DNA from 2 places in the Nocardioides sp. CPCC 206348 genome. Region 1 is predicted to be linked to the other one. Evidence: predicted binding sites of a transcription regulator. Region 1 holds the regulator's gene; the other holds the start of a gene.
The links. Region 1 encodes LexA, which represses DNA repair genes until DNA is damaged. Its sites were predicted from a motif close to TCGAACANNTGTTCGA; they were not measured.
Positions count from the first base shown of each region.

Region 2: a site for LexA is predicted at 2,367-2,382, ahead of recA (recombinase RecA). Genes of this name have one in related genera too.

Region 1 covers NZ_JBMCZA010000210.1:101,495-121,205, forward strand. The annotation lists gene ACOADB_RS21405 (ABC transporter permease) at 1-241, shown strand, start outside; gene ACOADB_RS21410 (DUF2237 family protein) at 238-624, shown strand; gene ACOADB_RS21415 (MarR family winged helix-turn-helix transcriptional regulator) at 621-1,001, opposite strand; gene ACOADB_RS21420 (MFS transporter) at 1,088-2,560, shown strand; gene ACOADB_RS21425 (hypothetical protein) at 2,579-3,232, opposite strand; gene ACOADB_RS21430 (SigE family RNA polymerase sigma factor) at 3,229-3,768, opposite strand; gene ACOADB_RS21435 (pyrimidine/purine nucleoside phosphorylase) at 3,822-4,130, opposite strand; gene ACOADB_RS21440 (DNA-3-methyladenine glycosylase) at 4,127-4,729, opposite strand; gene ACOADB_RS21445 (thermonuclease family protein) at 4,740-5,231, opposite strand; gene ACOADB_RS21450 (PPOX class F420-dependent oxidoreductase) at 5,280-5,768, opposite strand; gene ACOADB_RS21455 (hypothetical protein) at 5,823-6,296, opposite strand; gene ACOADB_RS21460 (GPGG-motif small membrane protein) at 6,390-6,533, shown strand; gene ACOADB_RS21465 (hypothetical protein) at 6,572-6,769, shown strand; gene ACOADB_RS21470 ((deoxy)nucleoside triphosphate pyrophosphohydrolase) at 6,863-7,273, shown strand; gene ACOADB_RS21475 (nuclease-related domain-containing protein) at 7,336-8,274, opposite strand; gene ACOADB_RS21480 ((deoxy)nucleoside triphosphate pyrophosphohydrolase) at 8,461-8,874, shown strand; gene ACOADB_RS21485 (DEAD/DEAH box helicase) at 8,781-11,777, shown strand; gene ACOADB_RS21490 (vitamin B12-dependent ribonucleotide reductase) at 11,944-14,868, opposite strand; gene nrdR (transcriptional regulator NrdR) at 14,994-15,470, opposite strand; gene ACOADB_RS21500 (hypothetical protein) at 15,765-16,094, shown strand; gene ACOADB_RS21505 (LysM peptidoglycan-binding domain-containing protein) at 16,209-16,592, opposite strand; gene lexA (transcriptional repressor LexA) at 16,847-17,590, shown strand; gene ACOADB_RS21515 (MXAN_6640 family putative metalloprotease) at 17,640-19,289, shown strand; partial or broken gene ACOADB_RS21520 (ATP-dependent DNA helicase) at 19,270-19,711, opposite strand, start outside.
Region 2 covers NZ_JBMCZA010000159.1:1,455-7,704, reverse strand. The annotation lists gene ACOADB_RS11545 (phosphoribosyltransferase) at 1-508, opposite strand, end outside; gene ACOADB_RS11540 (regulatory protein RecX) at 495-1,040, opposite strand; gene recA (recombinase RecA) at 1,157-2,203, opposite strand; gene ACOADB_RS11530 (hypothetical protein) at 2,488-4,371, shown strand; gene ACOADB_RS11525 (MFS transporter) at 4,403-5,686, opposite strand; gene ACOADB_RS11520 (DUF3046 domain-containing protein) at 5,683-5,877, opposite strand; gene ACOADB_RS11515 (DinB family protein) at 5,885-6,250, opposite strand, start outside.

The sequences.
Region 1 (19,711 bases):
GTCGTCGATCGCACCGGAGATGCTCCCGCGCTTCGGCCATACGATCGGCCAGCTGCTGCCGCCGGGGGCGGGGGCGACGGTCGCCCGCGACGCGCTCTACTTCCCCGACGCGTCGACGTCGGCACCGTTCGTGGTGCTCGGCCTCTACTCCGTGCTCGGACTGCTGGTGATCCTGTTGAGCAACGCCGCGGCGAACCACACCCGGTTCACCCGCATCCTGCGCCGATCGGGTGACTCATGAGCGAGCGCAACGTCCTCGGTGGCGACCTCCAGCCCTGCGGGACCGATCCGATGACCGGGTTCTACCGCGACGGCAACTGCTCGTGCGGGCCGCAGGACGTCGGGCTGCACGCGGTGTGCGCGGTGATGACCGAGGAGTTCCTGGCGCACCAGATGGCCGTCGGCAACGACCTGTCGACGCCGCGTCCGCAGTGGCAGTTCGCGGGCCTGCACCCCGGTGACCGGTGGTGCGTGGTCGCAGCCCGCTGGCTGCAGGCGTACGACGACGGAGCCGCGGCTCCGATCGTGCTCGCGTCGACCAACGAGCGGGCGCTCGAGCTCATCCCGCTCGAGGTGCTGCAGTCCCACTCCGTCGACGTCCCGGACGACCCGAGCGGCCTCTAGTCCCAGCTGTTGCTCAGCACCTCGCGGTGCGTGGGCAGGGCGTCGTCGTACACCTGACGACCCTGGTCGGTCAGGCAGACGAAGACGGCGCGGCGGTCGTCGTCGCAGGTCGACCGCGAGACCAGGCCGTCCTTCTCGAGCCGGGTGATCGCGCGCGACAGCGCGCTCTGGCTGAGGTGGATGTCCTGGGCGAGCTCGGCCATGCGGTACTTGCCGCAGTTGGCGTCGACGATCCGGTCCAGCGTCTCGAACTCGCTGAGCCCGATGCCGTGGCGATCCTGCATCGCCTTCTCGAGCGCACAGCTCACGACTGCGTGGCGGTCCAGCAACGCGCGCCATTCGGCGACGGGTGCTTGCGGAGCGCGGACCTTCGACACGGCTGCATCCTAGCCAGCAGGTTACATTCATGCAAACACATTATTTGCGCTTGCATTCAATGCACGTGCATGAAACCCTTCTCGGCATGTCCTCGACAACCTCCAATCCACCCTCCACGATCAGCGCGATCCGCTGGTCCACCCGCACCTGGGCCCTCCTGATGACCCTGTGCATCGTGCTCTTCCTCGACGGCCTCGACGTCTCCATGATCGGAGTCGCACTGCCGTCCATCGGCGCCGAGCTCGACCTGTCGACCTCGACGCTGCAGTGGCTGATCAGCGGCTACGTCCTCGGGTACGGCGGCCTGCTCCTCGTCGGTGGCCGCACCGCCGACCTGCTCGGTCGCCGCAAGGTCTTCCTGATCGCGCTCGCGGTCTTCGCCGTGGCGTCGCTGCTCAGCGGCTTCGTCAGCTCGGGCCCGCTGCTCATCGCGACCCGCTTCATCAAGGGCCTCGCCGCTGCGTTCACCGCACCGACCGGCCTGTCGATCATCACCACCAACTTCGCCGAGGGACCGGCCCGCAACAAGGCGCTGTCGATCTACACCGTGTTCGGTGCGGGCGGCTACTCGTCCGGGCTGCTCTTCGGCGGCCTGATGACCGGCGTCGGCTGGCGCTGGACGTTCCTGCTGCCGGTGCCCATCGCGCTGCTGGCGCTGGTGGCGGCGTACTTCCTGGTCCCCCGCGACAAGGCGGTCGCCGAGGGCGGCCACGACGTGCTCGGTGCGATCACCTCCGGTGCGGCGATGCTGCTCCTCGTCTACACGGTCGTCTCGGCACCCGAAGCCGGCTGGGCATCGGCCCGCACGGTCGGCTCGTTCGTCGCCGTGGCCGTCCTGTTCGCCGCCTTCGTCGCGATCGAGCAGCGCATCGCCCACCCGTTGATCCGGCTCGGCATCCTGCGCAAGTCGACCCTGGTGCGCGCGAGCATCGCGATCGTCGCGGTCGGTGGTTCGTACTTCAGCTGGCAGTTCATCGTCACCCTGTTCCTCCAGGAGGACCTGGGCTGGAGCCCGCTCGAGCTCGCGCTCGCCCTGTTGCCGATCGGCCTGATGGTCACCCTGTCGGCGATCTACTCCGACAAGCTCGTCGGCCGCTTCGGCACCGGCCCGATCATCGCCGTGACGATGACGGTGATGGCGATCGGCTACCTGATGTTCGTGCTGCGCCTGGACACCTCGCCGTCGTACGTCGGCATGCTGCTGCCCGCACTGCTCCTCATCGGCATCGGATGGGTGGGCTTCCCTGCCATCAACATCCAGGCCACCAGCGGCATCGATGACGACGAGCAGGGTCTCGCCGCGGGCGTGCTGCAGACCTCGATGCAGGTCGGGGCGGCGATCGTGCTGGCCGTGACCACCGCCATCGTCACGTCGGGCGCCGAAGGGGCGACATCAGCCGCCGACGTGCTCGACGCCTACCGACCGGGACTCGGCTTCGCCGCCGCAGTCTGCGCGGTCGGCGCCGCGGTGGCCGTTGCCGGCCTGGTCCTCGACCGGCGGACTGCAGACGCCACCACCCCGACCGCTCCGGAACCGGAGCTGGCCGAGGTGGCGTGACCTACCGAGGGGCGCAGGTCAGCCGACGCCGGCCTGCGCCTCCGCGGTCACGGTGACGCCTTCGGCCAACTCGATGATCTGGTCGTCGGTGAGGCCGAGCGAGTTCCAGACCTGGACCACGACACGGTGGGTGCCGTCGATGTAGGTCAGTGCCTTGGCCTCGTCGCTGTCGCGCAGCCACCCGTCGAGGTCGCCGACCTTGACCGGCGTGCCTTCCGGAGCGCCTGTGACCGAGGACGACTCGAGCATCACGGTGACCTTGTCGACGAAGACGTCGAGTCCGGTCAGGTTGTCGGGCCGGGCGATGTTGAGGTTGAACGGCCCGGCACCCTCGAGCACGAAGCCCTCGGGCACCTTGGTGATCACGAAGCCGGGCTCCTGGGCGCCGGTGTAGTTGACCAGCTCGAGGTCGCCGGCCTGGACCTGGTCGTCGGTGTTGTCGGTGGAGTCCTGGGCGATCACCGGCGCGCGGTCCTGGTCGGCGTTGATCGCCACGGTCACGCCGACGGCAGCGACGGCGGCAATGCCGAGGCCGGCCACGCCCATCCGGACGGTACGACGACGGGCGGCGCCGCGACCACGGAGCACGTCGCGCTTGACGATGTCGTCGGTGATCGCCGGGTCGAGGTCGTTGAGCTTGCGCAGGCGATCGGTGAGGTCGAGGTCGGTCATGATGCGTCTCCTTCGTGGGGGGTGTGCGGGGTGCTGGGGACGGTGCTGGGGTCGGGCAGGACGTCGCGGAGCTTGGCCAGGCCGCGAGCCGTCTGGCTCTTGACCGTGCCCTCGCTGCAGCCGAGCGCGTCGGCCGCGTCCTCGACGCTGAGGTCGACGACGTGGCGCAGTACGACGGCCGCCCGCATCCGGGCCGGCAGCGCGCTCAGCGCGGCGAGCAGCTCCGCGTCGATCGGCTCCTCGGCCGACGGGCCGGCCCGATCCGGCAGCTCGCCGGTCACCTTCTCCTTCGCCACCATGGGTCGGCGGCGGTGGTCGATGAAGGCGTTGACCAGGACCCGTCGCGCATAGGCGTCGACGCCGCCGCGCTTCGTGGCCCGGCCCCAGGCGAGGTACAGGCGCACCAGGGTGCCCTGGACGAGGTCCTCGGCCAGGTAGTGGTCGCCGGCGGTCAGGACGGTCGCCGTACCCAGGAGGTGGGAGCGGCGTCGTCGTACGAACTCTTCGAACTCCGCGTCACGCGGCGTCGGTCTCATGTCCCCTACACGAGTGGGAGGTCCCGGCGGGTTGCATCACCCGCCCCACGATGTCACCCGTAGTGGCAGACGTACCCCAGCGTCTCGGTGACCTCGATGTCGAAGGACGAGTCGCCGGGGACGCTGAAGGACTCGCCGGCGGCGTACTCGGTCCACTCCTCGGAGCCGGCCAGGCGGATCCGGCAGGCGCCGGCGTTGAGCTCCATCACCTCGGGCGCAGCGGTGCCGAAGTTGAGCTGTGCCGGGAAGATCACGCCGGCCGACTTCTTCGTGCCGTCGGCGAGGTGGAAGGTGTGGCTGACGCACTTGCCGTCGAAGTAGATGTTGGCCTGCGGGTCCAGGGTCACGTTCTCAAAGGTCACGGCCGAACTTTAGTGGGCGTCGGCGTGAGGGCCGGCGCGCGCGGGCTCCGGCGGTACGACGACACGCTGGCCTCGCCCGCGAGCCAGAACCGCCAGGGCACGTCGGCCGCCTTGGAGACGCCGACGCGCGGGCCGGCCTCGATGCGGTGCCGGTGGCGTACCTCCGGCCCGAGGGCGACGGCACCGGGGGCCAGGAGGTCGGTGCCGAGGTCGTCGAGCGTGATGGCGAGCGCCTGGGCGAGGTTGCCCGGTCCTCGTGCCAGTTGGTGGTCGGGGGCGTCGTTGCGGCGGGCCCGGGCGAGGTCGATTCCGTCGACCACCTCCCCTGCCCGCAGCAGCACCGCGGCCCCGATCTCGGTGGGTCCGGTGACGACGTTGGCGCAGTAGTGGATGCCGTAGGAGCGGTAGACGTAGAGCCGCCAGGGCGGTCCGTACATCACCTCCGAGCGCGGGGTGCGGGTGAAGGCATGGGAGGCGGGGTCCTCGCGGCCGCCGTACGCCTCGACCTCGGTGATCCGGATCGTGACGTCGTGGGCGGTGAAGGTGCGGCCGAGCAGGGAGCGCGCGCGTCGTACGACGTCGTCGGTGTTGCTGGCCACGGTGGCGAGGCTAGCCGCAGACCGAGGGCGGGCTGGCCCGGTCGGCCTTGACGTAGCGGTCCTCGCGCGGGTGGCGGCCGTAGCCGTCGCGGGAGTCGTAGCGCGCGATCGCGAGCCCCTGCTTGATCAGCTGCAGGCCGGCGTCGACCTTGCCGACGTCGACGTACCGCAGCAACCGGTCGTAGCGGTCGCGGTCCTCGTCGGAGGCGCCGAGGGTGATCCGCTTGCCGTCGACCAGGTCGACGAGCGCGTCCCGGGCTTCGTCGTAGCCACACTCACCACGCTCCGGGGTGTCGATCCCGACGAGACGCACGGTCTCGCCGTTGTCGAGGTCGACGGTGTCGCCGTCGACGACGTGCGTGACGACGAGCGTGCGGCCGTCCTTGGGCTGGACCTGCTGGACCTCGTTGTGGGGCCTGGCACTGGCATCGCCGAACACGCGGAACAGCACGAAGACCAGCGCGACGATCGCCACCGCGAGGAGCAGGGGGTGGCGGCGCATGTGCGGAACGTACGGCCAGGGTCCGACCCTGTCAGGGGAACGGCGAAGTCAGTCCTTCGGCGCCGGTTCGAAGGCGAGGTAGTGCACGTCGGTGAGCGGGCGCGACACGAGCTCGAAGATCCGGCGGCCGATCCCCCACTGGCCGCGGATCACCTTCGCGGCGCGCTGCCGGTCTGCTTCGTCGGTGAGGACCCGGCCGCGCGCGGCGATCGGATCACCCTCAGGGACGCCGCGGGCATCGCAGGGGGCGAGGAGCGCGCGCGGATCGTTGCGGATCCGCTTGGCCTTGAAGGCGTTGATCTCGGTCCAGACATAGAGCGTCTCGCCGTCGCGGGCGAACCACACCGGCGACGGAATGGGCGTCCCGTCGCGCTTGTAGGTCACCAGCAGCACGTGGACGTGACCGTCGAGGGACGAGAAGTCGGTGTGCTGCACCGGCCGGTCCAGGACGGTCATCGCCTCGGGCGCGCGCATGGCGTTCATCGGCTTCTTGCCCGACTTGATCAGCGGCCGGACGATGGCTCCAGGAAGTCGCATGGGTCGATCTTCGCGGCTGGGGCAGGCGCTGTCGTCCTCCCAGGGGCGGAATCGTCAGCTGTCCCCGCGCGCGAGCGCGGCGCCGGTCCACGCCTCGTCGCCACTGACGTCCTCGAGAACGTCGAGCCAGACCGGAACTGGCCGGGGTTCGTGGTCGCCGTCATCGATCTCGGCGAGCAGCGTGCCGTCCTCGAGCTCGTCGACGACGACGTGCCACCCGTCGCGGTGGACGTGGTGCCGCCGCTTGCGCAGCGTCCTTCCCGGCAGGCTCGAGAGGAGCAGGGTCCATTCGGCGTCGTCGAGGTAGAGCGACGTGCACGCGACCTCGGCCGGGCTGTCGCCAAGGCGCACCTTGTGCCCGAGCTTGCGCACGATGGTGCCGTCGGGTCGTCGTACCTCCCGAAGCCGGAGGCGGCTCCCGTCGACGTACCGGTCCTCGATCTCCCAGGTCTCCCCCACTCCCTCGGGAAGCGCAGCGACCAGGAACCGGCGTTCGCGTTCGACCACGGCGTACTTCAACGAGACCATGCCGCCAGTGTGCACAGAACCCGTATGGAATGGGGGTTCTGGGGTATCGAAGGTCATTCGGCGAAGGAGCCGAAGGAATCGATTGGAGTTCTCATGCTCACCATCTTGTGGTTGATCGCGGTCGTCCTGGTCATCGCTGGCGTCGTCTCGCTCGTCAAGGGACGGATCCTGTACGGCGCCCTGCTGATCGTCGTGGGCCTCCTCGTCGGCCCCGGCGGCGTCTCGATCTTCAACTGACTTCTCGTCCTCAACAACTCTGATCGAAGGAGCAAATCATGGCTATCGGACTGGGCATCGTGCTCATCGCGGCAGGGCTGATCCTGCTGCTCGACGTCGTGACGATCGACATGTCGTTCATCGACGACTCGGCACTCGGCGGCATCCTCTTGGCCGTCGGCATCCTGGCCATCGTGGTGTCGCTGATCGTGAACCAGCAGCGCAGTCGCCACACGGTGGTCGAAGAACGCCGCTGAAGCTGTCGAAGGCTCGGGCTCCCCACGCGGAAGTCCGGGCCTTCGTCATTTCTGGCGGAGGGCACGGGCGGGCGCACCCTAGGCTCACGTCCCATGACGCCCTCCGCGAAGAAGCACTACAAGGTCGTCGGCGCGGTCATCGTCCGCGACGGCCTGGTGCTGTGCGCCCGGCGCGCACCGGGCGGCGAGACCGGCGACCTGTGGGAGTTCCCCGGCGGCAAGATCGAACCCGGCGAGTCCGCGGGCCACGCACTCGAACGCGAGATCCTCGAAGAACTCGGCTGCCGGATCAAGGTCGGCGCCAAGGTGACCGCCACGACGCATGAGTACGCCTTCGGCGTCATCACCCTCACGACGTTCTACTGCGACCTTCTCGACGGTACGCCGACCGCGACCGAGCATGCGGCGTTGCTGTGGCTCCCGCCGGATGAGCTCGATGACCTCGAGTGGGCGCCGGCGGACGAGCCGGCTGTCGAGCTCGTGAAGCGGCACCTCGGGACGTAGCGGGTCGTCGTGGCTGCGGCCGAACCCGGCGGCGCTGTGCTCACGCCTCCGATGGCCGCACGCTATGGATGGGCGCCGGTCCAAGTGGTGGAGCGGCGGGCCATCTCGTAAATGGCACTGATGGCCTCATCGCTGAGAACGTCTCCGTGGTTGAGCAGCCACGTCGAGACGTTCTTGCGCCACGTGACGGAGACGCCCTCGGGTTGGGCCTTGATGACGACGTCTCTTGCATTGACGGTGACTACAAGGCCGTCAACGTGGACCGGGAAACCGCAGGCTTGAGTGAGAAACTTCGATGCCCGTTGGGCTTCGTAGCGGGCGTTGCGGATGTGTTGAGTCTTCGCGCCATTGACCATGAGCGTGTTACCGCCGACCCAGATCTTGGCTCCGGGGTGGTTTTTTGCGTTAACGGTGAACACTCCTCCGGGTCCGATGAGGAGATGGTCGATGTCGGATCCTCGATTGCCAACGGGGATGGCGTGAAGGAATCGCCAGCGCGGGTCTCTGATTGCTGCCTTGTTGAGTTGGGTTGCCACAAGTTCTTCGCCGTGGGCGCCGATACGCCACGCGCGCTCGTCGGTGTGGACGCCGAGCACCCGAGCGAGTGTTGTCTTGACCGGCGCTGCGGCGCGTCTAGACAAGGCCTGCTCCCGGGCCGCTGCCCCGGCGCGGTTCTCGGACAGGTCGCGCCAGGGCCTCGCCGTTGCGTCCAGCACTGAAGCGGGAGCGGCAACAGGTAACGGTTCCGCCGGAGCGGACGGCTCTACAGACGTCGCCCGCGTCGACGGCACCGGAGAGTTCTCACCGCCATTCTGCTGTCGCCACGAGGCGACTGCGGACGAGAGTAGAGCGGCGTGTGCCGGGTTCTCGGGGTGAGCCTCGTCAGAGAGGAGATCCCACCATCCAACCTTGAGATCGTCACCACCCTCGACAGGCACAGACACGTAGAGGCGGTCCTTGCCGTACCGCTTCCACCGGTTCACCACCGTCTCCTGGGTCATGCCCCGATCATCGGCTGGCGGCAGGCGATTCCGCAGCGGATCGTCAGGACTGGCATGACGCATCGGGTGGGGCGAGCGCGCGGATCCGAGTGAATCATCAGCCGTGAGTCGCCGTGCTTTGGCCCAGGCCGCCAGGCTGCGCTCAAAGGAGATGTTTCTATCGGCCCCACCCCTAAGCTTCGGCACGTGGAGCAACCGGTCGCCAAGAAGCAGATCAACGTTGTCGGGGCGGTCATCGTCAGGGACGGTGACGTTCTGTGTGCCCAGCGCGGCGACGGCGCTCTCGCCGGCATGTGGGAGTTCCCCGGCGGCAAGATCGAACCAGGCGAGACTCCCCGTCACGCGCTCGAGCGCGAGATTGACGAAGAGCTCGAATGCCAGGTCCGCGTCGGCGAGGAGGTCGTTTCGACCACCCACGAGTACGACTTCGGCATCGTCACGCTCACCACGTTCTACTGCGAACTTATCGACGGCACCCCGAGTCTGACCGAACACGCGGCCGTCGAGTGGCGCTCGCCGTCCAGGCTCTCCGAGTTGGATTGGGCACCCGCCGACATTCCCGCCGTCGAGAAGATCCAGGCGGAGTTGGCCGATCGATGAGTGACATCGGCTGGCACAAGGAGTTGGCCCTCGACGTCCAGTTCGGCTATCTCGGTGGCGACGTGGTCGCGCCTCGCCAACACCATCCCCAGATGGTGCTCAACGGCGAGAGCGAGTCCGTGCTCCGCGTACTGCGAGACGAACTGAAGCGAGCTTCGGGCTTCCTCTTCTCGGTCGCCTTTGTCTCCCCTCGCGCCATCGCCCTGTTGAAGCAAGAGATTTTCGAGTTTGGCGGAACAGGGCGAATTGTCACGTCCGACTATCTGGGCTTCAACCGTCCTGAGGCCTTCGCCGAGCTCCTCACCCTTGCCGACTACGGCGTCGACGTGCGCCTGCACCGCGCGAGCGCCTTCCACCCCAAGGGCTACATCTTTGATCACGCGGATGGGGTCACCGCGATGGTCGGCAGCTCGAACCTCACGGAGAGTGCGCTCGTCAAGAACCATGAGTGGAATCTCAAGGTGTCGGCAGCAACGGGGAGCGACCTAGCCGCCCAGGTCCGACGACTGATCGACGACCAACTCGCCGAATCGATCCCTCTGACGCCCGAATGGATCGAGCAGTACGCCGCGTCGTTCGTCGCGCCGGGCCCCCGCCCGCATCGAGCGCCGCTCGATGTGTCCGCATCGACCATTGACGAGGTCGAACCGCATCGCGGCGTTGTCCCGAACCTGATGCAGCGTGACGCACTTGCTGAGATCGCGGATGTTCGACGCAAAGGCGAGTCGCGAGCGATCATCATCTCCGCCACGGGGACGGGCAAGACGATCCTGTCAGCTCTTGATGTCCGCGCGTTCAATCCGCGTCGAATGCTGTTCATCGTGCACCGTGAGCAGATCCTGGATCGCACGATCCACGAGTATCAGCGGGTACTCGGCGGACCTCCGTCCGACTACGGCAAGCTCTCCGGCACCTCAAAGCAGACCGACCGGCGCTACACCTTCGCGACCGTTCAGACCCTGTCTCAACCCGACGTTCTCGCGGCTCTCGCACCCGACGCCTTCGACTACGTGATCGTTGACGAAGCACACCGTGCCGGTGCCATCTCCCACCGTCGCGTCATCGACTACTTCCAGCCAGAGTTCCTGCTCGGCATGACCGCGACTCCCGAGCGCACCGACGGCTTCAACGTCTACGAACTCTTCGACTACAACGTGCCGTACGAGATTCGTCTGACTCACGCTCTCGAGGCAGACATGCTGAGTCCGTTCCACTACTACGGCGTCGCGGACGTCACCCTCGACGACGGAACGACCGCAACCGCGGACTCCGATCTCGCGTTCCTCATCACTCCCGAGCGCGTCGACCACCTGCTCGAAGCCATCACCAAGTACGGCCAGGCAGGTGTCGCACCACGAGGCCTGATCTTCTGCAGCCGCAAGGATGAAGCCCACGCCCTAGCTCAGGCCCTGAACCAACGCACTCTGCGAGGGAAACAACTTCGCACGGTCGCGCTGACAGGTACGGACTCGATTCCCTACCGAGAGCACGTGGTCGAGGAACTCGAACGTGGCGCCATCGACTACATCCTGACGGTCGACGTCTTCAACGAAGGGGTCGACATCCCCTCGGTCAACCAGGTGATCCTGCTTCGCCAGACGCAGTCAGCGATTGTCTTCGTCCAGCAACTCGGCCGCGGGCTTCGCAAGGCCGACGGCAAGGAGTACCTCGTCGTCATCGATGTGATCGGGAACTACGCCAACAACTTCCTCATCCCGATCGCACTGTTCGGCGACGAGTCCCTCAACAAGGAATCGCTGCGCAAGAACCTGATCGCGGCCGAGGAGACGGGCGTTCTGCCTGGACTCTCCAGCGTGCGCTTCGACAAGGTCTCGCAAGAACGGGTGCTCCAGTCCATTGGCGACACCACCCTGAACAACGCGGCTCGCTTGAAGGTTGCCATCACAGGGATGAGTAACCGTGTGGGCGGGCTGCCGGAGCTTTGGGACTTCTACCGGTTCGAGTCCGTCGACCCCGTTCTCCTCGCGACTGATCGCGCTCACTTTCCTGCACTGCTCAAGGCCACTCTGGGCGAGGATCACGGATTCACCGACACCGAAGACCGCGCGCTTGGGCTACTGAGCCACGAGGTACTCACCGCCCGGCGCTTGCATGAGTTCGTCATCCTTCGCACTCTGCTCGACGGACCATCGTCGATCCAACGACTTCGCGAGGTATGCGCCGACGAAGGCTTGCCGTCGACTCGCGCCGTTGTCGAGGGTGCCGTCGACACGTTCACTCTGGCCCACCACGCTGAGGCGGACTTGAAGCGCTACACGCGGGGCGTCGTCGAACGCACGGGGGACGACGTTCGTCTCAGGGCTGACGTCGTCGCCGCCTACGAGGGCAACAAGACTTTCCGCAACGCTGTGGCCGACATCCTCAAGACGGGCATCGCGCTAGTCAGCGACCGGTATCGACGCGACGTCCCGTTCACCCCGGGAATGCAGTACGGCCGCAAGGAAGCCACGCGACTCCTGTCCCTCCCTCGGAAGTGGACATCAACGATCTACGGCTACAAGGCCGACATGGCCCAAGGCGTCTGCCCGATCTTCGTCACCCTCCACAAGGCTGATGACGTCTCTGCGAGCACCGCCTACGAGGACGCCATCGTGGATCGCTCAACGATGGTGTGGTTCACCAAGTCCCAGCGGCACCTCAAGAGCCCCGTCGAGCGGGCCATTGCTGCCAACGAACTCGACCTCCACGTGTTCGTGAAGAAGGACGATGCCGAGGGCAAGGACTTCTACTACCTCGGTAGCCCAACGGCGTACGACGCCGAGGACACCACGATGACCGACGGCAAGGGTAACCAGCTCCCTGTCGTGAAAATGCTGTTGCGTTTCGACGAACCGATCGAGTCGGCACTGTTCGACTACTTCCACCCCACGGTGACGCTTTAGCTTCTCGTCAGCCCGTTATTGGCTGGGATCGGATCAACCTGGTTGATCCAATCTCGGCCAATGATCCCAACGCCGAAGGCCCGGCCCCCTCGCAAGAGGTGACCGGGCCTTCGTGTGTCTCGATACGCCCTCGCCTAACGGCTCGGGCTACTCGACGACCTTGCTGTCAGCTGCAGCCGCTGGTGCTGCCGCACCCTTCGCACACGTAGCACGAGCCAGCGGGCCGCATCTTCGTGCCACAGGTGAGGCACAGCGGGCTGTCGACGGCGGTGCCGGTGAGCTGCTCGAGGAGCTCGGCCGTGGTCTTGGCGACCTTGACCTCGACGGCGGGGGCACCGGCCAGCGGGTCCTCGACGATCTCGGCGTCGGTGGGCTCGGAGGTTTCGAGGCTCGTCGCTTGCGCTCCTCGCACCTCAACCACCGGGGCGTCGATCAGCTCGGACGGGCTGCCGATGTCCTCCTCGAGGGGCTCGTAGGAGCCGGTCTCGAGGTGGCGCTGGCGCTCCTCGGCGGAGTAGATGCCGAGGGCGGAGCGGTCGTCGAAGGACAGGTAGTCCAGCGCCAGGCGGCGGAAGACGTAGTCCATGATCGACTGCGCCATGCGCACGTCCGGGTCGTCGGTGAGGCCGGCGGGCTCGAAGCGCAGGTTGGTGAACTTCGAGACGTAGGTCTCCAGCGGGACGCCGTACTGCAGGCCGATCGAGACCGCGATCGAGAAGGCGTCCATCACGCCGGCCAGGGTCGAGCCCTGCTTGCCGAGCTTGAGGAAGATCTCGCCGAGCGTCTTGTCGTCGTGCGCACCCGAGGTCATGTAGCCCTGGGCACCGGCCACCGTGAACGAGGTGGTGCGGGCCAGGCGGGACTTCGGGAGGCGCTTGCGGGTCGGGGCGTAGACGACCTTCTCCACGACCTTCTCGATGACCTTGGCGGCATCCGCGGCGTCGGCAGCGTCAGCGGCGTCCTTCTTGGCCTTGCCGCCACCGTCGGCCAGGGGCTGGCCGACCTTGCAGTTGTCGCGGTAGATCGCGGTGGCCTTGAGGCCGAGCTTCCACGACTCCATGTAGATCTGCTCGATCTCCTCGACCGAAGCGGACTCCGGCAGGTTGACCGTCTTGGAGATCGCGCCCGAGAGGAACGGCTGGCAGGCCGCCATCATCTTCACGTGGCCCATGGGCTTGAGCGAACGCTCGCCCATCGCGGTGTCGAAGATCTCGTAGTGCTCGGTCTTCAGGCCCGGAGCGTCGACGACGTGGCCGTGCTCGGCGATGTAGGCAACGATCGCCTCCACCTTCTCGGCGTCGTAGCCCAGCTTGCGCAGCGCACGCGGGATCGTCTGGTTGACGATCTGCATCGAGCCGCCACCGACGAGCTTCTTGAACTTGACCAGCGAGAAGTCCGGCTCGATGCCGGTCGTGTCGCAGTCCATCATGAAGCCGATGGTGCCGGTCGGCGCGAGCACCGAGGCCTGCGCGTTGCGGAAGCCGTTGGTCTTGCCGAGCTCGACGACCTGCGCCCACTCGGCGGAAGCCAGCTTGTGCACCTCGGCGTCGGAGATGTGCAGCGTGCGGACCGTGTCGTTGGCCGCCTGGTGCTTGCGCATCACCCGGTTGTGGGCCTCGGCGTTGCGGGCGTAGCCGGCGTACGGACCGACGATCGCGGCCAGCTCCGCCGAACGACGGTACGACGTACCGGTCATCAGGGAGGTGATGGTGGCTGCCATCGCGCGGCCACCGTCGGAGTCGTAGCCCAGGCCCATCGCCATCAGCAGGGCGCCGAGGTTGGCGTACCCGATGCCGAGCTGGCGGTAGTCGCGGGTCGTCTGGGCGATCGGCTCGGTCGGGAAGTCGGCGAAGCAGATCGAGATGTCCATCGCGGTGATGATCAGCTCGACGGCCTTCGCGAACAGCGGCGCGTCGAACGTGTCGTCGTCCTTGAGGAACTTCATCAGGTTAAGCGAGGCGAGGTTGCACGAGGAGTTGTCGAGCGACATGTACTCCGAGCACGGGTTGGACGCGGTGATCCGGCCCGTCTCCGGGTTGGTGTGCCAGTCGTTGATCGTGTCGTCGTACTGCAGGCCCGGGTCGGCGCAGGCCCAGGCGGCCTCGCTGATCTTGCGGAACAGGGTGCGGGCGTCGACGGTCTCGATGACCGAGCCGTCCTTGCGCGAACGCAGGCCGAACTCGCGACCCTCTTCGACGGCCGTCATGAACTCGTCGTTGACGCGGACCGAGTTGTTGGCGTTCTGGTACTGCACGGACGTGATGTCCTTGCCGCCCAGGTCCATGTCGAAGCCGGCGTCACGCAGGGCGCGGATCTTGTCCTCTTCGCGCCACTTGGTCTCGACGAACTCCTCGATGTCGGGGTGGTCGACGTCGAGCACGACCATCTTGGCCGCACGACGCGTGGCGCCGCCCGACTTGATGGTGCCCGCCGAGGCGTCGGCACCGCGCATGAAGGAGACCGGGCCGCTCGCCGTACCACCGGAGGACAGCAGCTCCTTGGAGGAGCGGATGCGGGAGAGGTTCAGGCCGGCACCGGAGCCGCCCTTGAAGATGAAGCCCTCTTCCTTGTACCAGTTCAGGATCGAGTCCATCGAGTCATCCACCGACAGGATGAAGCAGGCGGAGACCTGCTGCGGGGACTGGGTGCCGACGTTGAACCAGACCGGAGAGTTGAAGGAGAAGTACTGGTTCACGAGCAGCCAGGTCAGCTCGTGGTCGAAGATCTCGGCGTCCACCGCAGACGCGAAGTAGCCGTTCTCGATGCCGGCCTTGGTGTAGCGGGAGACCACCCGGTCGATGAGCTGCTTGAGACCGCGCTCGCGCTCGGGGGTGCCGACGGCGCCACGGAAGTACTTCGTGGTGACGATCGTCGAGGCGTTGAGGGACCAGAAGTCGGGGAACTCGACACCGAGCTGCTCGAAGACGGTCTCGCCGGTCTTCCAGTTCTGCTGGACGACGTCGCGACGCTCCCAGTTGATGGCGTCGTAGGGGTGCACGCCCTCGGTGCTGAAGACCCGTTCGATCTTCAGACCCTTCTTGTGGCCGCCGGTTGCGGTGGCTGCCTCGGTGTTGCTGGCCGTCTCGGTCATGTCTCTCCTGGTCTCCTGGTACGTCGTGCGGCGGTGTCTGTTCAAAGGTGTCTCTAAAAACCGGTGAATCCGAGAGGGGGGTGGCCCGGCAGGCGGCTTCCCCACCACCTGCCGGGCGTCTGTGGTCAGCCCGAGGGGGCTGGTTCGCTCTGCAACTGCCGCTCGGCGCGCAGGAGAGCGATCTCGTTCTCGAAGTCGGCCGCGGAGTCGAACCCGCGGTAGACCGAGGCGAAGCGAAGGTAGGCCACCTCGTCGAGGCGACGAAGCGGGGAAAGGATCGCCAGGCCCACCTCGTGGGCGGCGATCTCGGGGCTGCCGGCGAGGCGCAACTGGTCCTCGACCTCCTGGCCCAGGCGGGCCAGGTCGTCCTCGTCGACGGGGCGTCCCTTGCACGCCTTGCGCACACCCGAGACAGCCTTCTCGCGGGTGAACGGCTCGGTGGCGCCGGAACGCTTGAGCACCGTCAGCTGCATGGCCTCGACGGTGGTGAAGCGCTTCTCGCAGTCCAGGCACATCCGGCGGCGGCGGATCGCACAGCCGTCGTCGGAGACCCGCGAGTCGAGGACCTTGGTGTCACTGTGCTTGCAGTACGGACAGTGCATGAGCCCTCCTCACGAGAACCTGGGTGGCGGATGCTGTGGACAGAGGGGGAGCCTCCTGTGCACAACGGGACGAAATCTGTGCGTTTCCACCCCTCGTCCTGTGGACTAGATGTGGAGAACTACATCGTTGTAACTACTAGATGTAGTGGTAACCGTACGCCTCGACCACCACGGGTGCAAGCCCGGCCCCCAAGGAGTTCGAAGAAGTTTTTCGGGCGGGCTCATTTGCGCTCCGAACCGGCCCATCGGAGGGTTGAGGGGACACGTCAGCCACCCATCGGACACAATGACGCCGTGGCGGGAGGCAAGCGATCCGGAGACCGGGCCAAGGCAGGTTTTCGACCTGATCTCCTGCTGCTTGCCGTCGGGATCACCTTCGCGCTGGTGGCCTGGGGATACCTCGTCTTCGCCGCGATCGACTTCGGCGCCACGGCCCGCCACGACGGCAAGGCCAGCGCCTGGTTCTTCCTGCTGATCGCCTGCGTCGGCGCCATGTTCTGCCTGTTCCTTGCGTTCATGCTCGCCGTACGCCTCTCGCGTGCGGTCGGCTGGAGCGAAGGCCCCCAGCCCCGCGTGAAGCGCGACCCCAGCCTTCCCAAGGGCGGCAAGCGCGCCGCTCGGTAGCGCGCGGACAGCCCGGGCGGACAGCGCGAAGGGCGAGGTCCGGCTGCATGAGCCAGACCCCGCCCCTCGTCTTCCCCTGCACCCGTCGGGGTCGAAGCGACGGGCGAGCTGTGGTTACTCCGTCGGAACGCGGAGCTGCTGGCCGGCGTAGACCATGCTCGAGTCGAGCGTGTTGAGCTGCTGGATCTGCTCCATCACCGAGCGGACGTCGTCGCCGGTGGTCGAGGCCACGTCGCTGGCCAGGCCCCACAGGGTCTCGCCGGGCGCCACGGTGACCACCTCGACGGCGGGAGCGCCGCCGCCCTCGCGGGTCGCGGCGGAACCGGCGGCGAGCCACACGGCGGCCGCGATCACCACGGCGAAGGCGAACGCGAGCACCACGAGCCGGCCGCGGCGGGTCAGCCGGACCTGGCTGTGCTGGCTGCGGGCACGCACCGGGCGGGCCGTCGTCGTACGACGAACGGTGGAGACCTGCGGGGCGAACGTGATGGTGCTCATGGAAACCTCCGGGGGAAGTGGACGGGCCATGTCTAGTCAGGCCGTCCGACAGAAGCTGATCGATCAGGCGTTCGATCGAACATGTGTACGAGGTTAGATCAGGTGTTCGAACAAATCCAGTACCTGTTCGAACAAACACTCGACGGCGTGTCGCGACACGCCCTTCGAACAGATGTTTGAAGAACGGCCCGTTCATCGGTTAGCGTCGTCACATCCGATCCGGGCGATCTGCCGGAAGACTTGGGAGGGCATCCATGGCTGACAAGGCCAAGACCACGAGTGGCAGCACCGTCACGGAGCTGCCCGACGGCCCCCCGGACGCCAGTGGGCTGACCGCCCGCCAGCTGCGCGTGCTCGCGCACATCAAGGACAGCATCGAGAAGCGCGGCTACCCGCCGAGCATGCGCGAGATCGGCCAGGCCGTCGGCCTGACCAGCACCTCCAGCGTCGCCCACCAGCTGCGCACCCTGGAGGAGAAGGGCTACCTCAAGCGTGACCCCAACCGCCCGCGCGCCCTCGAGGTCTTCCTGCCCGAGGTGATGGCCGCCCGCCGCGCCATGTCGACGGTCGAGGAGACCGGTCACGACGGGTACGACGACACCGGCATCAACGACGCAGCGCCGACCCCGCGCAACGTGCCGGTCGTCGGCCGGATCGCGGCCGGTGGCCCGATCCTGGCCGAGGAGCGCGTCGAGGACGTGTTCCCGCTCCCCCGCCAGCTCGTCGGCGACGGCCAGCTGTTCCTGCTCCAGGTCAGTGGCGAGTCGATGATCGACGCTGCCATCTGCGACGGCGACTACGTCGTGATCCGCCAGCAGCCGACCGCCGAGAACGGCGAGATCGTGGCCGCCATGATCGACGGCGAAGCGACGGTCAAGACGTTCCAGCGCAAGGCCGGGCAGGTGTGGCTGCTGCCGCACAACCCCGCGTTCGAGCCGATCGACGGCACCAACGCCACGATCCTGGGCAAGGTCACGGCGGTCCTTCGCCGGGTCTGACGTAAGGTCAGGGGGTTCAATCCGTCGACCACGAAGGCCGAACTTCCCCATGACGCGCCGCAGCAACCTGCCCTTCTCGGGGCTGCTCATCGCCCTGCTCGCCCTCCTCCTGCTCGTGCCGTTCCTCGGCACCGCAGCGCAGGCCGACCCTGGCGACCCAGCGGACCCGGGTGCGGCCGCGGCGGAGACCCCGCAGGAGGTCGCCGAGGAGGCCCTCGAGACGGTCGAGGACCTGCTCGACCCGGCAGCCACGGCGACCATGCCGGACGCCAAGGACCACGGCAAGGACGCGACCCTCGCCCTGCGCGACCTGGCGGCCAGCCGCGCCGACCTGCCCAAGGACAAGAAGGACGACGCCGGGCGCCTGCTCGCGCGACCGACCGACGGCGCCAACGCTCCCGGCAGCTACGAGTGCGAGGGCAACACCGGCCCGCCCTGCTACCAGACGCCGGAGAACACCCCGCTGTGCACCGGCTACCTCTGCGTGCACTACGTCGACGGAGCCGACGCGAGCGCCGCCGACCCCGAGAACGGCCCGGGCGGCCGTTGGTCCGGCACCGACGCCAACTACCCCGACTACGTCGAGTTCGTGGCCCAGGCCTTCTCCGTGGTGGCGAATGCGTACACAACGGCCGGCTACCAGCGGCCCGCGGGCGACGGCTTCATCGGCGGGAACGGCGCCGACAAGGTCGACGTCTACATCGCCGAGCTCGGCCAGTTCGGCATCTACGGCTACTGCGCGACCGACCAGGAGATCAGCGGCCACGGTGCTGCGCCCGCCTACTGCGTCGTCGACAACGACTACAGCGCCGCCGACTACCCGAGCCACACCCCGGCGGACAACCTCAAGGTCACCGCTGCCCACGAGTACTTCCACGCCGTGCAGTTCGCCTACGACGCGAACGAGGACGGCTGGTTCATGGAGGGCACCGCCACCTGGGTCGAGGACGAGCTCTTCAACGCGATCAACGACAACCGGTCCTACCTGCCCTACGGCCCGCTCGGCGTGCCCAGCCAGCCCGTCGACCGCTGGGGCAACCTCGCGCAGTACGGATCGTGGATCTTCTTCCGGTACCTCGGCGAGCGCTACCCCACCTCCCAGGGACTGCTTCCCGTGATCGTGCGCAAGATGTGGGAGAAGGCGGGCGCCGGGCAGTACTCCGTCCAGGCCATCACCTCGGCGCTGACCGACCTGCGCACCACCATGAACGTGCAGTTCGCCGGGTTCGCCTTCTGGAACCGACGCCCCTCCGCGTTCTACTCCGAGGGTGCCGGCTACGCCCCCACGCCGCTGTACGGGACCTACAACCTCAGCGCCTCCGCGCCTTCCAAGAGCCTGCGCTTCCAGCTGCACCACCTGAGCGCCAAGCACTACCGGTTCGTCCCGAAGATGACCGGCGCATGGAAGCTGCGGGTCCAGCTCAACCTCAACTACATCATCGCGGGCGGCGCCGCGGTCGTGACCGTGAAGAAGAAGGGCCAGGCGCCGGTCGCCAAGATCGTCGCACTCAACAGCACGGGCGATGGCGTGTCGTCGTACTCCTTCGGTGGAGCCGTCGACTGGGTCGAGGTGGCCGCGGTCAGCGCCAGCACGCGCTACGTCAACTGCGGTACGCGCGACTACCAGTGGACCTGCGGTGGCCTGCCGAAGGACGACGGCGTCTACCAGAGCGTCGTGGTCAAGGCTGTGCGCGGCTGAGCCGCTTCAACGCAGCCCGGACCATGGCCGGGTCGGTCGTCGCCCACATGGGCGGCAGGCTCGACTTGAGGAACGAGCCGTAGCGCGCGGTCGCGAGCCGCGGGTCGAGTACGGCGACCACGCCACGGTCGGACGTCGTACGGATCAAGCGACCCGAACCCTGCGCGAGCAGCAGCGCCGCATGGGTCGCGGAGACCTGCATGAAGCCGTTGCCGCCCGCCTTGTCGGCCGCCTTCGAACGGGCACTCATCAACGGGTCGTCCGGGCGCGGGAACGGGATGCGGTCGATGATGACCAGCTGGCAGGTGTCCCCCGGGACGTCGAGCCCCTGCCACAGGCCGAGCGTGCCGAACAGGCAGGTGTGCGGGTCCTCGACGAACTGGCGGGCGAGCTCCGGGAGCTGGGCGTCGCCCTGGGCCAGC
Region 2 (6,250 bases), on a different contig from region 1:
GGGCCTTGCCGCCCTGACGATTGACGAGCGGCGGTGTCGAGGACCACGGGAAGTCGATCCAGGCATCCGTACGACGCCAGACGTACTCCGCGTTGATGACGGTCCAGGGCTTCTCGTAGATGACGGCAGTGCGCGCCTCGGCCACGTGGTCGGCGAAGAAGTCGCGGACCACCTCGAGCGTCTTGCCGGTGTCGGCGACGTCGTCGGCGATCAGGACCTTCATGCCGGTCAGGTCGATCGCCGCGGGGGTGGGCGGCAGCATCATCGGCACGTCGAGGCGTTGGTTGACGCCGGTGTAGAACTCGACGTTGACCGCCGACAGGTTCTTCACGTCCAGCGCGTAGCCGAGCCCCATGGCCAGGCCGAGGCCGCCGCGGGCGATCGCGAGCACGATGTCGGGCTCGAAGCCGTCGTCGACGACCTGTTGGGCGAGCTCGCGGACGGCGGTGCCGAACAGGTCGTAGGTCAGGACCTCGCGGGCGGGGGGCGGCGTCTCACTCGTCGTCACCCGACCATTCTGGGGCACCGAGCTCACGCTTGACCACGGCATAGGCCAGCCCGGGCGAGTACCCCTTGCGGGCGAGCATGCCGACGAGTCGGCGGGTGGCGACCTGCCGGTCGAGTCCGCGCATCGTCCGCAGCTTCTTGCGGACAAGGACGCCTGCCGCGTCCTCCTCGTCACCGGGGTCGACCTCCGCCAGCACGGTGCGGGCGGTCTCGTCCGCGATGCCCTTGCGACGCAGCTCGGCCGCCAGCGCGGTCCGTGCGAGCCCGCGGGTGCGTTGCCGGCTGTCGATCCACGCCCGGGCGAAGGCCTCGTCGTCGATCAGCCCGACCTCCTCGAACCGGTCGAGCAGCCGGCCCGCCACGTCCTCGGGGACGTTGCGTCGGGCCAGCCGCTCCTCCAGCTCATGACGGCTGCGTGCCGTGATGCTCAGCTGGTCGAGCAGGATCTTGCGCGCGACCGACTCGGGGTCGGCGTCCTCGGTCCACCCGAGGTCGTCGGGTGGCTCGGCCCTGCGGTTGGGCCACTGCGCCATGACTGCCTCCGTGAGATGAGCCCGGTGGTTTCGAGGCTCGTCGCTGGCGCTCCTCGCACCTCAACCACCGGTGCCGCTGATTGAGGTGCGAGCGCAGCGAGCCTCGAAACCAACGATCAGAAGGAATCCACGCCGATGGGCTCGTCGGAGAGTGCGTCGTTGTCGACCGTCGGCGTCACGCCCAGCGTCTCGAGGATCCGCTTCTCCAGCTCGTTGGCGAGGTCCGGGTTGTCCTTGAGGAAGGTCCGGGCGTTCTCCTTGCCCTGGCCGAGCTGGTCGCCCTCGTAGGTGTACCAGGCGCCGGCCTTGCGGACGAGGCCCGCTTCGACGCCGACGTCGATCAGACCGCCCTCGCGACTGATGCCCTTGCCGTACATGATGTCGAACTCGGCCTGCTTGAACGGCGGGGCGACCTTGTTCTTCACGACCTTGACGCGGGTCCGGTTGCCGACCATGTCGGTGCCGTCCTTGAGCGTCTCGATCCGGCGGACGTCGAGGCGCACCGAGGAGTAGAACTTCAGCGCCCGGCCACCCGTGGTGGTCTCCGGCGAGCCGAACATGACGCCGATCTTCTCGCGCAGCTGGTTGATGAAGATCATCGTGGTGTTGGAGTTGTTGAGCGCACCGGTCATCTTGCGCAGCGCCTGGCTCATCAGTCGCGCCTGGAGGCCGACGTGGCTGTCGCCCATCTCGCCCTCGATCTCCGCGCGCGGCACGAGCGCGGCCACCGAGTCGATGACGATCAGGTCGAGCGCACCGGAGCGGATCAGCATGTCGGCGATCTCGAGCGCCTGCTCACCGGAGTCGGGCTGGGAGACCAGCAGGGAGTCGGTGTCGACACCGAGCGCCTTGGCGTACTCCGGGTCGAGCGCGTGCTCGGCGTCGATGAACGCCACGATGCCGCCAGCGGCCTGGGCGTTGGCCACCGCGTGCAGGGCGACGGTGGTCTTGCCGCTGGACTCGGGACCGTAGATCTCCACGACCCGGCCGCGCGGCAGCCCGCCGATGCCCAGGGCCACGTCCAGCGCGATCGCGCCGGTCGGGATCACTTCGAGGGGCGCACGGGTGTCGTCACCGAGGCGCATCACCGAGCCCTTGCCGTAGTTCTTCTCGATGCTGAGCAGCGCTGCGTCGAGCGCCTTCATCCGGTCATCGCCAGCCATGTTGTTCGCTCCTGGTGTCGTGGTGAGGTCGGTACATCGGCGACGTTATGACGAGGTCCCGACACAGCCTGATCAGCCGGGTCGTGGGTGTGGACAAACACGCCTGTACGTCGTACCTGTGGACGGTTGGCGGTCAGCCAGCGTCCCGTGGGAACAAACCTAGACGAACAGGTGTTCGAAACCGTTCAGGTGGTCCCGGCGTGTCGTCCGAACGCCGGGGACAGCGACCACGCCGCGTTTCGGCTAGCCTTCACAAATCCTGACGTCGACAACGGAGTAGGCGCATGCAGGTCGTGCTGTCCTGGTTTGCCCGTGGTCCGCTGGGGACCGAGGCGACCTCGGCACGGACCGCCCGGGTCGCCCCCGCGCTCCGCGATCTCGTGCCCACCTCCTGGCAGCGCCACGACTTCGGCGGCGACGACTGGGGCGTCATCGTCCTGCATCCCGCCGATCAGCGCGCCTACCGGTGGCCGGTGGTCGCCACCGAGGGTCCCGTCACCGCGGTCTCGCACGGGATCCCCGTGGGCATCGACGTCGGGACCGGCCCGCCGGCACTCGCCCGGCGGCTGCTGGCCGGCGACGACGTGCATCGCGAGGGAGTCCCCCCGTTCGCCCTGCTGGCCCTGGACACCGACCGGTTCGCCCTGCAGCAGGACTGGCTCGGCATGGCCCGGGTCTTCACCGGCACGGCCGACGGCATCACCGCGTTCTGCACCCAGCCCACGCTGCTCGCCACCTTCCTGCACGGGACGGCGCGGCCGGACCTGGCCGGCTGGACGTCGTACACCGTCTGCGGGCACTTCGGCGGGGACCTGTCACCGGTGGCCGGGACCCGCCAGCTGCGTCCCGGAGAGCGGGCCACGGGGCGGCGCCTGCCCGGCGGCGGCTGGGAGGTCGACAGCCAGCTGCGGTACGCCGTGGACGACGTGGTGGCCAGCGGGCTCGCCGACCAGGGGCGCCCGGTGGAGGAGCAGCTGGACCGCGCCGCCACCGCGTTGACCGGCGTCGCCGACAGCGTGCACCGGCTCTACGCCGACGAGATCACCCTCGGCCTGTCCGGCGGCAAGGACTCGCGCCTCATCGCCGCCACCCTGATCGCCGCCGACCGGACGCCGCGGTTCCTCACCACCGAGGACATCCCGGCCGAGGGCGAGACGGCCCGTCGCCTGGTGCAGCTGCTGCGGGACCGGCGCGGCCTCGATCCCGAGCACGTGGTGCGGCTCGCCGGAGCACCTGCCACGGTGCTGGACACCGGCCTGCTGGAGCGTGCGCGCGGGCTGCGCGACCACTACGACCACCAGTTCCCGTCGACCTACATGGCCCGCCCGGTGACCTCCGCGATGCTGTCGAGACAGGTCCGGCCCGCCACCTACACCGGCGCAGCGGGCGAGCTCGCCACCGGCTACTGGTATCCGGCGGCCGACGCCGACCCCGCCCTCACCCCGCACCAGGCGGGACTGGACCGCCTGATCCGTGGCGCACCGAAGGCCGCCATCGTTCCGGAGGTCGTGGAGGCTGAACGCGACCGCATCAACGGCATCGTCCAGCACGCCGGGGCCACCGGCGTCCACGGCCTGCACCTCCTCGACTACCTCTACCTGGTGGAACGAGTGCGGCGCTGGGCCACCTCCGCCTACGTCACCGGCATGGTCACCCCCTTCCTGGCACCCGGGTTCGTCGCCGCCACGTTCTCGTCGGCCCCGGCGCAGAAACGCGACCAGCTGCTGCACACCGGCCTGATCGCCCGGCTGGTGCCGGAATGGGCCGACGTACCTTTCGTGAAGGTCCCGTCCATGCAGTCCACCTCCACCCGCGTGTGGGAGGGCGACGGTGTGGCGGTGATGAGCCAGCTGCTGGACACCTCGCACGGCTCGCTCGCCGGGCTGATGCACAGGCCTGCGGTCGAGAAGGCCCTCCGCAACGCAGTGCGGGGCGGTCGCCCGGACCCACGGGTCCTGCAGCAGTTCACCGCGCTTGCGGTCGCGGCGGAGCGGCTGGAGGCGGACACCGCCCGGCCCGCCACGGGCGCCACCTACCTCCGGGTCACCACGCCCCCGGAACTGCCCCGGCCCGACAGCGCTCCCCTGCGCCTGCTGCGCCGGATCCGGCGGACTCCGCTCGGCGACCGCGTCTGGACCGCCGTGCGCCGTCGGGTGCGCCCTCGCTGACGGGCCAGCACGACCCGGCGATCGGACCTGGTCAGGCGGTGCGGCGTGTCGTCTCGACCGCTGCGCGGGCCGATGCGCCGAGCACGCCGACGACGAGCACCAGGCTCGCGAGCGCCAGCGTCGGGTAGTCGCCGAGGTCGACGATCACGCCCGCCAACGCACCCGTCACGGCGGCGGTCAGGCCCATCACCAGGTCCGAGGTCCCCTGGACATCGGTGCGTGCCTCGATCGGCGCATGCTCGGCCACGAGGGTGGAGGCCGACACCATCACCAGTGACCATCCGACTCCGAGAAGGAACAGCCCGGCGGTCACCTGCCACGACATGCCGGTGGGTGCCGAGGCGCACAGCAGCAGCGCCACCAGGAGCGTCGCTCCCCCGGCACCGAGCACGGGCGGCCGTCCGACGCGATCGGCCAGCATCCCGACCAGCGGCGAGAAGGCGAACATGCCGAGGACGTGGACGCTGATCACGATGCCGATCACCTCGAGGCCCGAACCACCGTGCTCCATGTGCAGCGGGGTCATCACCATGACACCGACCATGGTCGCGTGGGCCAGGGCGAGAGCAGCGATCGCGTAGCCGAGGACCGGGTTGTCGCCGATCGCCTTCATGGCACGTCCCCACGACGAGCGGCCGCCGGCGACGCGCGGGGCACGACCCGCGGCAGCGTCCGCCTCCCCCTCGAGCTGCTGGGCGAGCAGCAACGGGTCGGGCCGGAGCAGGACGCCGACGACCAGCGCAGCCAGCAGCATGCCCATCGCGCCGAGCGCGAACGGTCCGGTCAGCTCGGGGATGTCGACAGCGTCGGCGAACGACCCGGCCGGACCGGTGAGGTTCGGGCCGGCGACCGCGCCGACGGTGGTCGCCCACACGACGAGCGACAACGAACGGGCACGGGTCGCGTCGGTCGCGAGGTCGGTGGCGGCGTAGCGCGCGGCACTGTTGGCCGCCGTACCAGCGCCGAGGAGGACGGCTCCGACGAGCAGGACCAGCATCGACCCGACGACACCGGCGACGACGGCGAGCAGGCCACCGCACGCGCCGATGAGGTAGCCGCTCATCAGGCCCGTCCTTCGTCCGCGGCGTGCCATCAGCGGCGCGAGCAGGAACGAGATCACGGCGGCACCGAGCACCTGCGCGGTCTGCGCGAGGCCCGACTGTGCCTCCGACCCCGACAGGTCGCGGGCGAGCAGGGAGGCAGTTGCGATGCCGATGGTGATGCCGACGGCTCCTACTGCCTGGGTCAGGACCAGGACGCGGACCGTACGACGCTGCACAGCGAGGACGTCCCGGGTGGGATCGAGAAGGGTCACCGCTCGCTCGCGGGCAGCTCGAGCTGTTCCCAGACCGCGCGCCACACCTGCTTGGGCTGTTCGCCGGCGTCGATGGCCTCACGGACCGTACGGCCGCCGAGGGTGGCCATCACGAACTGGTCCGCCCAGACGTGGGCATACCCGGACCCGAGGTGGTGCTCCATCCGCTCCCAGAACTCCGTGTGCCGCACCCGACCATCATCGCTGGTCGAGCCAGCGGACGTCCCATCGGTGATGGATGACGTCGTGCAGGTGGTACCTCCCGAGCGTGTCCACGGTGAAGACGCTGCCGTTGCTGCGGCGCCCCGGACGCTCCCATGCGTCGCTGGGGACGGAGTCGTACAGGACCGCGATCGCCTCGGCCCCCGCCACCAGGTCGGGTACGACGTCCGCCGGGTCCTGCAGGTCGTAGCGATCTGCGACAGCGGTCTCGTCCTGGTCCCAGTTCGCGAAGACCGGGTCGTCGTCCGTGAGCATCTGCCCGAGCCGCCCGGCGAAGACGCGGTGCACGTCACGGACATGGCAGGCGTACTCGGTCGGCGACCAGACGGTCGGCTCCGGGCG